One region of the Leptolyngbya sp. CCNP1308 genome, then DNA from elsewhere that is predicted to be linked to it. Evidence: predicted binding sites of a transcription regulator. Region 1 holds the regulator's gene; each other region holds the start of a gene.
The links. Region 1 encodes NtcA, which controls nitrogen genes in cyanobacteria. Its sites were predicted from a motif close to TTTGTANNNNNNNNTACAAA; they were not measured.
Positions count from the first base shown of each region.

Region 1 (4,469 bases):
CCACTGTAGACTCATCGGGGTCAATTTTACCCGCTTCCACCAGCTTTTTGAGCACCGCAATGGTGGTGCCACCAGCAGTCTCGGTGAAGATACCTTCGGTTTCGGCCAGTAGCTTCATACCTTCAATCACTTCGGCGTCGGTTACCGATTCGATGTTGCCATTGGTCTTGCGAGCAATATCGAGGGCATAGATGCCGTCGGCGGGGTTGCCAATGGCGATGGACTTGGCGATCGTGTTGGGTTTTACCGGAGTCACAAAATCGCGGCCTTCTTTAAAGGCCTGAGCAATGGGAGAACATCCCTCAGCTTGGGCACCGCTAAAGCGTACAGGCTTATCGTCAACCAGGCCGACTTTAACAAATTCTTGGAAGCCTTTGTAGATCTTGGTAAACAGTGACCCCGATGCCAACGGCGCTACGATGTGGTCGGGCAAGCGCCAGCCCAGTTGTTCAGCTACCTCATAGCCCAGGGTTTTGGAACCCTCAGAGTAGTAGGGGCGCAGATTGATGTTGACGAAACCCCAGCCCTGGGTATTAGCTACCTCAGAGCACAGCCGGTTGACCTGGTCATAGTTGCCCTGTACGGCCATTACGGTAGGGTTGTAAATGAGCGTACCCAGCACCTTGCCGGCTTCTAGATCGGCGGGGATGAACACACAGCAGTCAAGACCCGCATGGGCGGCGATCGCCGCCGTAGAGTTGGCCAAATTGCCCGTGCTGGCACAGGAAACAGTAGTAAACCCCAGTTCTCTCGCCCGGGTCAGCGCTACCGATACCACCCGATCTTTAAAGCTCAGGGTGGGCATGTTGACGGCGTCGTTTTTTATATAGAGTTCCTTTAGGCCTAGCTGCCGCGCCAGCCGATTGGCGCGCACAAGGGGCGTCATACCAGTTCCTACATCAATTGGGTTGTCGGTGCTGACGGGTAAAAAGTCTTTGTAGCGCCAAATTGAGAGCGGGCCTGCCTGGATGCTGCTGCGAGTGACCCGTCGGCGAATTTCATCGTAGTCGTAGGCGACCTCTAGGGGGCCAAAGCACACGTCTTCGCACACATGCTTAGCGCCAAGGTCGTAGGTTTCACCACATTCTCGACACTTCAAGGCCGAAAAGGTGGGCTTTGCGGCGATAGCTTGTTCGAGGGACTGTGTCATGGCGTTCTCTACTGCGGTTACTGGGGAGCGATCGTTAGCTTTGCTCAATTGATCCAGAACGTAACACTGGAAACAATACTTGGTCAAATGTACCCGACCAAAAAAGTCGGGTATAGGCGAAGCTTCTATCTGCTAGCGGTTTGCCCTGTCAGGGCTGATTTCCTAGAAGCGATGGATCGCACGGTTGCGGGAATTGCTGCCGTTTCGCCGCCAATCTGCGGCTGGGCAGCTCCTATGGGCACTGCAAAATCAGCACTGGGACGAATAAGGTAGCTTGGTATACAAACACCTACCTTGCAGTTGAGGTTAATTGATCTAAAGTCATGGAATGTTTGCATTGGCTAACGTGCCAGACCAGTCAGACTGCTTTATGCTTTATGCCCAAGGTGTTCTGTGCTGTACGTTTGGCTGTCATAGCGACATCGGAACGGCGAATTTAGTGCAGATGCTCTCTGTGATGCTCTTAGCAGAACGTTATGGTAGTGACCCAAGATAAGCCCCTTGCCAATGTTTTTCGTCAGCTATCTGGAGGAGCATTTCCCCCTGTAGTCGAGTCCTATGAACGGGGCAAGACTATTTTTTTTCCTGGAGATCCAGCAGAACGGGTATATTTTCTGCTAAAAGGAGCCGTCAAACTGTCGCGGGTATACGAGGCCGGAGAAGAAATTACGGTCGCTCTGCTGCGAGAGAATAGTGTGTTTGGGGTTTTATCACTTATCACCGGCAATCGTTCCGATCGCTTTTATCACTCTGTGGCGTTTACTCCGGTAGAACTGTTGTCGGTGCCTATCGAACAGGTTGAGCAGGCGCTAGAAGAAAACCCTGAGCTAGCTTTACTGATGCTGAGGGGTCTGTCTTCTCGAATTTTGCAGACTGAGATGATGATTGAAACTCTGGCCCACCGAGACATGGGCTCTCGCCTGGTCAGTTTTTTGCTCATTCTCTGCCGCGATTTCGGCGTGCCCAGCCAGGACGGCATCACCATTGACCTGAAGCTCTCCCACCAAGCTATTGCCGAGGCCATCGGTTCTACCCGCGTGACCGTGACTCGCCTCTTGGGAGATCTGCGCCAGGAGGGCATGATCTCTATTTATAAAAAGAAGATTACTGTGCACGATCCGGTTAATCTGAGTCAGCAGTTTACTTAGCGCGGGTTTGGCCTAGGCCTGCTGGGTTTGATAGCCAACCTAGCTATCGGCAATATTGGGGCGTCCAGGGGCTTAACCCATGCAGTAGAGTAGGTGCAAACTCCCCTGTGGCTGGTGCATGGTTTCTGGTTACGTATTGATTTTGGCGGTTTTGATTCTGGGGGGCTTTATTGCTACTCTGGGCGATCGCGTGGGCACCAAGGTGGGCAAAGCGCGTCTCAGCTTGTTCAACCTGCGCCCTCGACAAACGGCCACCCTAGTGAGTATCGCCACGGGCAGCGTTATTTCGGCGTCTACGCTGGCTCTGCTGTTTGGGGTCAGTAGTCAGCTGCGCACCGGGGTATTTGAGCTGGGTAAAATTCAGGATGATCTGGCAAGTGCTGAGGCCGATCTCGCTCAGGCTCAGGCTACCCAGGAGAGTGTAGAAGCCGATTTGGAGTCAGCTACCGACGAACGGCAGCGGGCGCTGGCTCGACTCCAGGAAATCAATCAATCGCTCAATCAGGCGGTGGCCCAGCAGGAGGCTACTGAGGGGCAACTGCGCCAAACCCTTAGCCAGCTGGATGCAGTCTCTCAACAGGCCGCCGCCCTTCGCCAGTCGACGGATGCTCTGCGGGTGCAGCGCGATAACCTGCTGCGGCAGCAGGCCACCATTGGCAGCCAGATTGCTGCGCGCGATCGCGCCATCGCCGAGCTAGACGAGCAGATTGCCGATCGCGATCGCGCCATCGCCCAGCGTGAGCGCAGCCTCACTAGCCTAGAGGCCGAGCAAGACTTTTTAGAGCAGCAGGTAGCCGTTCTGCAGACGCAATACCAGGGGTTGTTTCGAGGCAATATTGCGCTCAACCGCAACCAGGAAATTTTAGTCGGGCAGGGACGCGCCGAAAATCGGGAGCAGGCCGAGGAGTTTGTCACGAGTTTTCTCCTCGAAGCCAACCGTCTAGTGTCTCGGGCCATTGCCCCAGGGGCTTTGATCGACCAGCAAATTTTGCTAATCGGCAACCGCGAAGTCGAGGCGCTGATTGACCGCCTGTCCACGGGCGAAGACTATGTGGTGCGGCTGCTCTCGGCGGCCAACTACATCACGGGTGAGCCCTGTGTCGTGCAGCAGGGCGAGCCCTGCGTCCAGGTCTTCATCGATGCCACCCCCAATCAGCAGGTCTATGCCCTCGGCGAGCGCTTGGCGACCGTTACCCTCGACCCCCCTCCCCTGGGCGATCGCCAGCTAGTCGAGCGTCTCAATCTGCTGCTAGCGGCAGCTCAATTTCGCGCCCGGCAGGATGGTGTCGTTAGCGACACGCTGCAAGTGGCCGACAACCGGCCTGAAACGGTGCTCAACTTTTTAGAAACGGTGCAGCAATCAGGACAGGCGGTCGATCTTCAGGCGATCGCGGCTACCGATATCTTCACAGCAGGGCCAGTTCAGATTCATCTGGCGGCGGTGCGTGACGGGCGGATTCTATTTCAAACCGGTGAATTGAACAATCCCCTAGGCGATAGCAGCGATCAGCTCCTAAACCGCCGCGCCCCTAGAGGGCTCTAAAACCGAAGGGGATCCAAGCCAAATTATCTTTGGTGGCGAATATTTAATAATGTCTAAAAAGATTTGCAGATAGTTACCATCTGCCCCGACTTCGATATTGTGGGGATCACCTGTGCTTAGAATTAACCTACAAATCTGTCGGCTGCTAATAGGTTGCTTTTTAACTCTGGCTTGTCCTAGGGCAAGCAAATTTTAAATATACCTGGAGCGATCCCATGAAATTTGAGGATATTTATCAGTTCTTCGAGGATCCACCGCCAATTTACCTCAACAAAGAGCTTGCCGTTTGCTACGTGTTATCAGTATTGCTCCAGCAAGACTCCTACGGCACCGAGTTAATCCAGCGGTTAACCCACCAGTATTCTCACTATCGCCTGTCAGACACAGTGCTTTACGGGGCACTTAAGTTTCTAGAGGACGAAAATGCCATTGACGGCTACTGGAAGAAAGTAGAAGGTCGGGGTCGTCCCCGCCGCATGTATCGTCTTAACCCCGACTGGCGGCTTCAGGCCGAAGAACTGGCCGAATTTTGGAAAACCTATATGGGCGATCCCGCCCGGCCTGCTTGCACCCAAAGTCCAGCCTACTCTGCCCCCCACCGATGAATCAATCCCGCAAGGCCTACCTG
Region 1 covers NZ_JAYGIH010000078.1:94,838-99,306, forward strand. Annotated here, with positions in the region: gene thrC (threonine synthase) at 1-1,150, opposite strand, end outside; gene ntcA (global nitrogen regulator NtcA) at 1,627-2,298, shown strand; gene VB780_RS23590 (DUF3084 domain-containing protein) at 2,417-3,841, shown strand; gene VB780_RS23595 (PadR family transcriptional regulator) at 4,057-4,446, shown strand.

Region 2 (4,469 bases), on a different contig from region 1:
TGGCCATTCGCACCTGTGGAACCGCTTTGTGTCGCCCCAGGGCACTCACTACCTGGAAACTTCTAACGTGGGCAATTCCTACGGCGCGTTTTGGAAAGATAAATCTCGCCCGGTGCCCCCTGAAACTATCGAGGGCTCGGCGGTGACCTACTCCCCCACCGACTACGTGGCCCAGGGCGACCCCAACGGCCTGGAGCCAGTGGTGCCCACGATCGCCCCGCTGCAAGACGACAGTGGCCATCCACTACCCTACCTGGCCAGCAACGACATCACTGCCTTCAGCGTGTTTGACACGGGTATGGGGACGATCAGCAGCTACTACTTTGACACCCGAGAGCCGAACTCAGCGGTGGTGAAGTTTGACGAGTTTGCCGTAGGCCGATAATCGGACGAGGGAATTGGATTTTTTGAGTATGGCTGTTGGTTATTCTGCCTCTTTTTCTCACACCCTCAAATTCCCCGCCCTGCTGCATCTTCGTAGGGTTCGGTAGCGAGAAAGTGGCCAATTAGGTAGAGCGAGCCGCACAGCACCTTGAGGGGAGCCGGGGACGGGGCGATCGCAAGCAACCCATCCCAGAGAGAACTGTGGACTTCGCACTGGGCCAGGTCAGGGCAGACCGATCGCGCGATCGCCCCCAGATCCTCCGGCACTGCCGTCTCGTGCCCAGGCACTGGCACCAAATGTAGGGCATCCCCGGAACGCAGCAGGGCAGCAAAAATATCGCGGTGGTCCTTGGTCGAGAGCATCCCCATCAGCCACACCGTCCCCGCCCGATCCCCCACCCAACTGGCCCACCAGCTATCGACGTACTGGCGCAGCACCTCGGCGGCGGCGGGGTTGTGGGCACCGTCGATCAGCAGCGGGTATATCTCCGGTTCCTCTCCCCAGATCACCCACTGCAAGCGTCCCGGCCAGCGAGCGTTGGCCATGCCTTGGGCGATCGCAGCGTCAGAAATGCTCCAGCCCTGGGCGCGCAGAGTTTGTAGGGTGGCGATCGCGATCGCCGAATTGGTCAGCTGATGCTCGCCCAAAAGCGCCAGGGGATAGGTAATGCCCTCGTCGCCCTGGTCATAGCGGGCCTGACCGTTGCCTAGAGATACGGCGGGCGCGGGCCATACCGCCGGACAGCCCAACTCGGCCAGACGGGCCCGCACCACCACCTCGGCCTCAGTGGGCAATGGGCCAATCACTGCGGGACGCCCCGGCTTTAGCACCCCCGACTTTTCGCGGGCAATATCGGCCAGGGTGGGGCCGAGCCGCTGCCAGTGCTCGCGGCTGAGGGAGGTAATCACGCTCACCAGGGGCGCATCCACCACGTTGGTAGCGTCGAGTCGCCCCCCCAGGCCCACCTCCATCACCGCCACATCGACCCCAGCCTCAGCGAAATGCAGCCAGGCCGCCGCCGTAAACACCTCAAACTGGGTGGGCGAGGGGTGGGATGGGTCTATAGCGGCCACCACCTGCTCCAGCCGATCGATCAAATCCGGCGCGGCAATGGGGTCGCCATTGACGACAATGCGCTCGCGCCAGCTCACCAGGTGGGGCGAGGTGTAGCGCCCCACTCGATACCCCGCTGCCCCCAGCACCGCTGCCAGGTAGGCACACACCGACCCTTTGCCGTTAGTGCCCGCCACATGCACTAGCGGCACCCGTTCTTGGGGATTGCCTAAGGCTCCCAGCAATCGATGAATACGCTCTAGCCCCAGCTCTACCCCAAACCGCCCAAAGGGAGCCAGGACGCTCTCAATCTGTTGCTCTTGCTCAATCTGGGACGGCTGATACACAGGCAGTTCTCTCCGCCCACGAGGGACGAGGTAGCTTGGTCATTAAGCATCTTATCTGAGGGCGATCGCCCCTCACCTACCGGCTCCCTCGCGATCTAGCTGCACCAGCATAAACTTGCAAGGATGGGGTGCGATCGGGCATAAAAAAGGCGCAGCTTAGGCTGCGCCCGGTTGAGGCGTTAAACCAGGGGCAGGGGCTACACCGCTTCGGTGTTTTTCTCCCCGGTGCGAATGCGGACGATTTCATCTACGGGGCTGACAAAAATTTTGCCGTCGCCAATTTCGCCAGTGCGGGCAGCAGAAATGATCTTGTCTACTACGGTATCGACCTGGGCCTCTTCAACCACAATCTCAATCTTGAGCTTCTGGAGGAATTCAACGGTGTACTCCGAGCCTCGGTAGCGCTCGGTCTGTCCCTTTTGGCGACCAAAGCCGCGCACCTCCGACACAGTCATACCCACAATACCAGCGTTGACCAGGGCAATCTTGACCTCGTCGAGCTTAAAAGGGCGAATAATAGCTTCTATTTTTTTCATAGATCCAACCAGGGTGCTTCAGCGGGTCTCTCTGTAAACCTCATCCCAGCCCAGAAGTGGAGGTTTACCTATGGCAAAACTACAGATCGCGAGCTGGACTTGGTATAGCTTCGGTCTATGTGTATCGGGCCTGACCCCTACAATACTGTATCGTCAGCTACAAAAAGTCAGGCAAGCGGAGTCACAGCGGCTGGAAAAGCAAGCTACAGGCGGTAATCCAGCCCTTTAGCGAGAATTGCTCAGCAGCGGCTTCATAATCAAGAAACCAGCCCCAAAGGCGCTGATCACAATCAGCAGAATGGTTGCCGCCAGCCACAGCCCGCTGAGATCCGACGATCGCTGGCTCAGCTGACCAGGACGGCTGGCATCGATGCGCTCTTCGGTGTAAAGCCGCTGAGGCGCTGCTTGAGGCCGCTTGGGAGGCATTTTGGGCGTTTTTTTGCCCTTGGGCTTCACCATTTGAGTCAGCTGGCTTGCCAGGGTCGAGACCCCCTCCCCCATAGATTCTGATAGCCGTTCTGGCAGAGAGGCCGAAGCCGCTTCGTCCATAGAATAGCTAGCGGCCATCGCCGGGGCTTCCATACTCAGAGGTGCCGTCAGCGGGCGGGCAATGCTCTCCGGCTCAATCGCCTGGGGCTGGCTGACCTCGATCGCCTGCTTGAGCCGGGCCGCCGAGTCCGCAAAGCGAATCATTTCCTGGCGCAGCACCTGGTTTTGCTGGTTGAGCTGCTGATTTTGCTGGGTCAGCGAATCGACCATAGCCTGGGTAGCGCGCAGCTCCGTGGCTAGCTCACGGTATACCGAAATAGGCACCGAAGGAGCCTGACGGCTGCCCTGGGGTGCTTCTGGGGCCACGGCTCCAGGATAAGCAGATTCGGAAGAAAAGGGTACGTTCATGATGACGGTAGAAGGGGCGTTTAAGAACGAAGAATAAGCCTGAAAATTGGTCTGCCCAAGGGTAGTTCACATTAGAGCAATTGCACCAGTTTTAGTCAAGAAAAGTTTTGGCCCTGATAAATTCCATTCTGACCACTGAATTTGGACAACGGTCTCACCCAAGGAGTGATTTGGCATCCAAGGGCAAATGGTTCCAGGGGCCAGGACAGTTCTGACTGCGAAAGCAACCGAGGATTTTGCCCCTTCCCAAGGACACAGATGTTGGGAAGGGTGTTGCTTGAGCGACTTCTGGAAAACAATTTTTCAACTGGTGGGCACTGCCCACCCTACGGTAGCCTGCCCTCAGCTAGGTGGCTACCGAAAGTTCTAGGGCAGTGGCTAGGGCCTTGCTATCGGCCACAAAGCCAAAGCACTGGTTGACGTTATAGACGGTGGCCTGGGTGCAGTAGTCGGGGGAGGTGGTGGCGCTACAGTCGCTTAGCAAAACGCAGTCGTAGCCGAGAAAATTGGCGTCTTGCAGGGTGGCCAGAACGCATTGATCGATGTTCACCCCGGCGAAAAGCAGGGTAGTTTTGCCCAGGTTGCGCAAAATGCTGTCGAGGGGCGTATCCCAAAAGCCGCTCATGCGGTACTTGTCGACCCAGATGTCTTGGGGCTGAGCTTCTAGCTCATCCACTACCGCCGCCGCCCAGCTGCCTTTGGTGAGCACGGGGGCACCGTTGGCCGGTAGGGGGTCGCCGAGACCCACACCGGCCCCGCTGGGGTTGTAGACGTGGTGTAGACCAGCGCTCAGGTTGAGGCGATCGCGGCGGTTGCCCCAGTTGACCCACACCACTGGCACCTGGGCCAATCGCAGTTTAGGCAGCAGAGATTGCAGGGGCTGTATCGCCTGGCGGGCAGGGGTTACGTCAACGCCGATGCTGGCCAGCCAGCCGTCGGGGTGGCAAAAGTCATTCTGCATATCGACCACCAGACAGGCAGTTTTGGCGAGGTCAAACCGCACCTGCTTGGTCTGGGTGACTAGGGTGGTCAGTCGAGGCTGTAGCTCTTGACGGCTGATGTCGGCAACCTGGTCGTTGACCCACCAGGCATTGGGCGGGTGACCCAGAGGGCGAAGGTTTGATGCATCCATGGCGACTATGCTGGGAGTGGGATGCAGACTATCTCACCTGGAGGGCTAGCACAGCTAGTAGGGCGGTTACGGCATAGGCCGCCGCCACAACCTGAATTTCAGAACAGCCCGATAGCTCA
Region 2 covers NZ_JAYGIH010000007.1:32,960-37,428, forward strand. Annotated here, with positions in the region: gene VB780_RS05095 (metallophosphoesterase family protein) at 1-385, shown strand, start outside; gene VB780_RS05100 (folylpolyglutamate synthase/dihydrofolate synthase family protein) at 451-1,785, opposite strand; gene VB780_RS05105 (P-II family nitrogen regulator) at 1,983-2,321, opposite strand; gene VB780_RS05110 (hypothetical protein) at 2,547-3,218, opposite strand; gene VB780_RS05115 (isochorismatase family cysteine hydrolase) at 3,565-4,350, opposite strand; gene mraY (phospho-N-acetylmuramoyl-pentapeptide-transferase) at 4,379-4,469, opposite strand, start outside.
Region 2: the regulator NtcA is predicted to act here: its motif matches at 2,466-2,485, upstream of VB780_RS05105 (P-II family nitrogen regulator).

Region 3 (4,469 bases), on a different contig from region 1:
CCTCTACCAAGAAGAGAACACCCAGCCGATTGTGCAGCAGCCCCAGCCCGAAGAAATTCGCCGGAGCCGCCCCCGTCGCGAACGAATGATGCCCACTGATTCAGGAATGACCCCGATGGCCAGCAACGTAATTGGTATGCCCGGTGCCATGAACGGCACCTCCGAAGTGGTGGTAATGGAACCCCGCTCCTTTGAAGAAATGCCCCAGGCCATTCAGGCGCTGCGCGAGCGCAAGTCGGTCGTCCTTAATCTTACCATTATGGATCCCGATCAGGCTCAGCGGGCCGTTGACTTTGTGGCGGGCGGCACCTACGCCATCGACGGGCACCAAGAGCGCATCGGCGAAAGCATCTTCTTGTTTACGCCCAACTGCGTACAGGTAAGCACCCCCACCGAGTACGAAGAAGAAGTCTTCATGGGCCAGCCCCAGGGTATGCCCATGCCCGGCCAAATGCCCCCCGCTCCCGCTTGGGGTGCCGAGACCATGGCTCGCATGGCCTAGCGTTATCCACGCTTGATCAACACATGACTATCACTGCCCCTGGTCTAGTGCCGGGGGCTACCTTAGGTTATTGTCTTCACTAGCGATCGCAAACGATCGAGTCGTCGGTGAGGATGGTTATGCCTGAGGCAACATTTGGGGTTATCGGCGGCGGGATGATGGGAGAAGCTCTCATCGCCCGCCTTCTTGATCAGAATATTTTTGCGCCTGGGGCGGTAGTCGTGAGCGACCCCCAGGCTGCTCGGCGAGAGGTTTTGCACCACACCTACGGCGTGCAAACCACCGGCGACAACCAGGCAGTTATCGATGCCGCTGAAACCGTTTTGCTGGCGATCAAGCCCCAAATGCTGGGGACCGTAGCAGAAAATCTCAGGTTCCCAGAGCGCGAGAAGCCGCCGCTGCTGCTATCGATTTTGGCCGGGGTGCCCCTGGCCCGGCTAGAACAGGAATTTTTGGGCTGGGCAGTGGTGCGAGCCATGCCCAATACGCCCGCTACCGTGGGGGCCGGGGTGACGGCCTTAGCCGCCGGGGAGGCAGTAAGTGCTGCCCAGCGAGAACAGGCCCGCACTATTTTTGCCAGCGTCGGCACTGTAGTAGAAGTACCTGAATCACAAATGGATGCGGTAACGGCGCTGTCGGGGTCTGGGCCAGGCTATATTGCCCTGGTGGTCGAGGCGTTGGCGGATGGCGGTGTAGCGGTAGGGTTGCCGAGGGCGATCGCGCTGGAGCTAGCGATCGCCACCGTACGCGGCACTGGCGAACTGCTGCACCAGGGCGACCTACACCCTGCCGTCCTGAAGGATCGCGTGACTAGCCCCGGCGGTACTACCATCGCGGGCATTGCTGCCCTAGAGGCGGGCGGGCTGCGATCGGCCCTGATCGAAGCGGTGCGATCGGCCTACCTGCGGTCTAAGGAACTGGGGCAGTCTTAACAGAAACCTCTACGACCCCATTGCTACTTCGTTGACGGTTTGCAGGGCACGGGGATGACTGCTCCCAGATCGGGTAGCAACTTGTTCCGCTAGATACTCGGCATCACGGGCAATACCCGAGAAGCGGGCAGAGCCCCAGGTGTAGAGCCAGGGCAAGCCAAGGAAATACAGCCCCGGTACGGTGGTAACTCCTCGGCGGTGGCCGGGATAGCCCTGACCATCGAAAACAGGTAGCTCAATCCAGCCAAAGTCGAGACCGTAGCCGATGCACCAGATCACCGAGGTGATCTTGGCCTCGCGGTAGTCGATGCAGGTTTCAACGGTTTCCGGTTCCCACACGGGACGGTAAGGCGGGTCGAGGGGAGCGTCGATGCCGTTCTTCTCGATGTAGGTGTCGATGGTGCGCTTGATGCTTTCGGCAACGGCGTCGGCTTTGTCGAGGTTTTCCTTCAGGTCGTCGCTAAAGGTGAGTTGGGTACCCTGAATATCCATCAGCCGTCCGTGGAGCCCCATGCCCTGAAGGGCAAAGTGGCGCAGATCAATTTCCCGCCCGCCGCCGCGCCCGGTGACGTAGTGGTTAGTCTTGTGACGCACGGTTTCTTTTTGAGGGTGGTCGTCAATCGCCAGGTCGTAGTAACCCATTTGGTCAAGCCATTCGACCACGTCTTTGCCTCGGTAGCGGCGGGGCGATCGCGGCGCACCCCCCACACACAAATGCACCTTCCGCCCAGCTAGGTGCAGGTCTTCGGCGATCTGGCAGCCCGACTGGCCCGTGCCCACCACCAGCACCGCCCCCTCCGGCAGCGACTCAGGGTTGCGGTATTCCGCCGAGTGCAGTTGCACAATATCGGGAGCCAAACGCTCGGCAAGGCGAGGAATTTTGGGGGTGTGGTAGCCACCTGTGGCCACCACTACCTGGTCAGCGGTAAAGGTGCCCTGGTTGGTAACAACCTCAAAGCCTCCGCCCTCGGGCTGGCGCACCCGTTCTACCTTGACTCCGGTTTTGAGCGGCAGGTCAAAGTGGCTGGCATAGCGCTCAATGTATTCCACAATGGCATCGCGGCCCATAAAGCCGTCGGGGTCGTCGCCGGGGTAGGGAAAGCCCGGTAACTGGCACTGCCAGTTGGGGGTAACTAGGCAAAACGAATCCCACCGCTTAGTGCGCCAGGAGTGAGCTACCTGGTGCTGTTCAAAAATGATGTGGTCAATGCCTAGGCGGTGCAGGCAGTAGCTAATCGACAGCCCCGCTTGGCCGCCGCCGATAACAATTACGCCGTATTGCATAGCCATAGCTGATACCAATTTTTTTGGATTTTGGATGGGCAAATCTGGGAAGAAATACTTTCCTGTTGCTCTGTTTTCATTTCCCTTGTTTTCGTACCCTAGGTCGTTGCTTAGGGACTGCTTGTAACCCCGGCTACCGAAAGGATTGATCTAGCGCTAGTGGGAGGGAGGGTGAGTGCGATCGCCCTGCCATAGTCTCAATTGGCGTGAATCTGAACAGGGTACCTATCGAAAGTGATAGGGGTATCCGTCAGCCTGGGACGTCGAACTAGCAATTTGCAGCCCGGCCCCTGTTGATTAGGCCAGACCGCCAAGGTTTGTAGTTGCTGATACGGGAGCCCAGGGCGATCGCCCCTAATGTGCTGGAACGTGCAGCCAGACATCCAGCGCTGCCAGCAATTTTGCAAGGAACTGAAATTTATGCCTGAAGTAACTTTGCCAGCTCACCAGGCTGGGGATTTTCTGGTTGATTACGAAGAGAAAGTATTTCCCGATGTGCAGGCTGAGCCGGGCGAAAAAGCCCTCGTCACCTTCCACACTGTGGCCTTTGAAGGTTCTATTGGTCTGGTCAACCTGCTGCAAGCCACTCGCCTAATTCGCAAAGGCTTTGAGACTTCGGTGCTGTTGTACGGCCCTGGCGTCACCCTAGGCGTACAGCGCGGCTTCCCCAAGCTCAACGACGAGGCCTTTCCTGGGCACTTGGCGATGAATAACCAGATTGTCAAGCTGCTGGAGATGGGCTGCAAGATTTACGCCTGTCGCTTTGCCCTCCAGGCACTCTATGGCCACGGCGAGCCCTCTCTCATCCCCGGCATTCGCCCGATTAACCCCCTCGACGTGCTCGATATTGTGCTTATGCACCGCAAAGAAGGGGCCTTTATTCTCGACACCTGGACGATGTAGCCCTATGACGTAGGTGGTGCATTGCGGCCCAGGGGTTAAATCTGGTGTGTTTGACCAAAGTTGGATGGCCGCGAATGCACCCTACCGCCCAGACCCCGTAGGGTGGGCACTGCCCACCATCTACCCAAGCTGCAATCCACCCATCTGCGGTTCGCTCCGCCGTTCACCCTTCGCTCATCGGCTGCAACTCTCATCATCCCACCACCAACGCCCATGGACTACGCCAAAACCATTCGCGCCGCCGCCGCCCAGATCAGCCCCGTGCTGTTTAGCTGCGACGGCACCACCGAAAAGGTGCTGGAAACCATCGCCGAAGCGGCCCAGTCGGGTGTTCAGCTAATCGTCTTTCCAGAGACCTTCATCCCCTACTACCCCTACTTCTCCTTTGTGCAGCCGCCGTTTCTGATGGGTAAAGAGCACCTGCGGCTCTACGACGAGGCGGTGGCAGTGCCGGGGCCGGTGACCGATGCGGTGAGCCGGGCAGCTCGCTCCTACGGCATGGTGGTGGTGCTGGGGGTGAACGAGCGCGACGGTGGCTCCCTTTATAACACCCAGCTAATCTTTGACGCCGACGGCACCCTGGTGCTCAAGCGGCGCAAAATTACCCCCACCTACCACGAGCGCATGGTGTGGGGCCAGGGTGATGGGGCCGGGCTGAAGGTGGTGGAAACGGCGGCAGGGCGAGTGGGCGCTCTGGCCTGCTGGGAGCACTACAACCCCCTGGCCCGCTACGCGCTGATGACCCAGCATGAGCAAATCCACTGCGGCCAATTTCCGGGCTCTATGGTGGGGCAGATTTTTGGCGACCAGATGGAAGTCACCATGCGCCACCACGCCCTGGAGTCGGG
Region 3 covers NZ_JAYGIH010000072.1:214,616-219,084, reverse strand. Annotated here, with positions in the region: gene VB780_RS15300 (cell division protein SepF) at 1-502, shown strand, start outside; gene proC (pyrroline-5-carboxylate reductase) at 622-1,434, shown strand; gene VB780_RS15290 (MSMEG_0569 family flavin-dependent oxidoreductase) at 1,444-2,724, opposite strand; gene VB780_RS15285 (MSMEG_0572/Sll0783 family nitrogen starvation response protein) at 3,139-3,621, shown strand; gene VB780_RS15280 (Nit6803 family nitrilase) at 3,835-4,469, shown strand, end outside.
Region 3: the regulator NtcA is predicted to act here: its motif matches at 2,839-2,858, upstream of VB780_RS15290 (MSMEG_0569 family flavin-dependent oxidoreductase).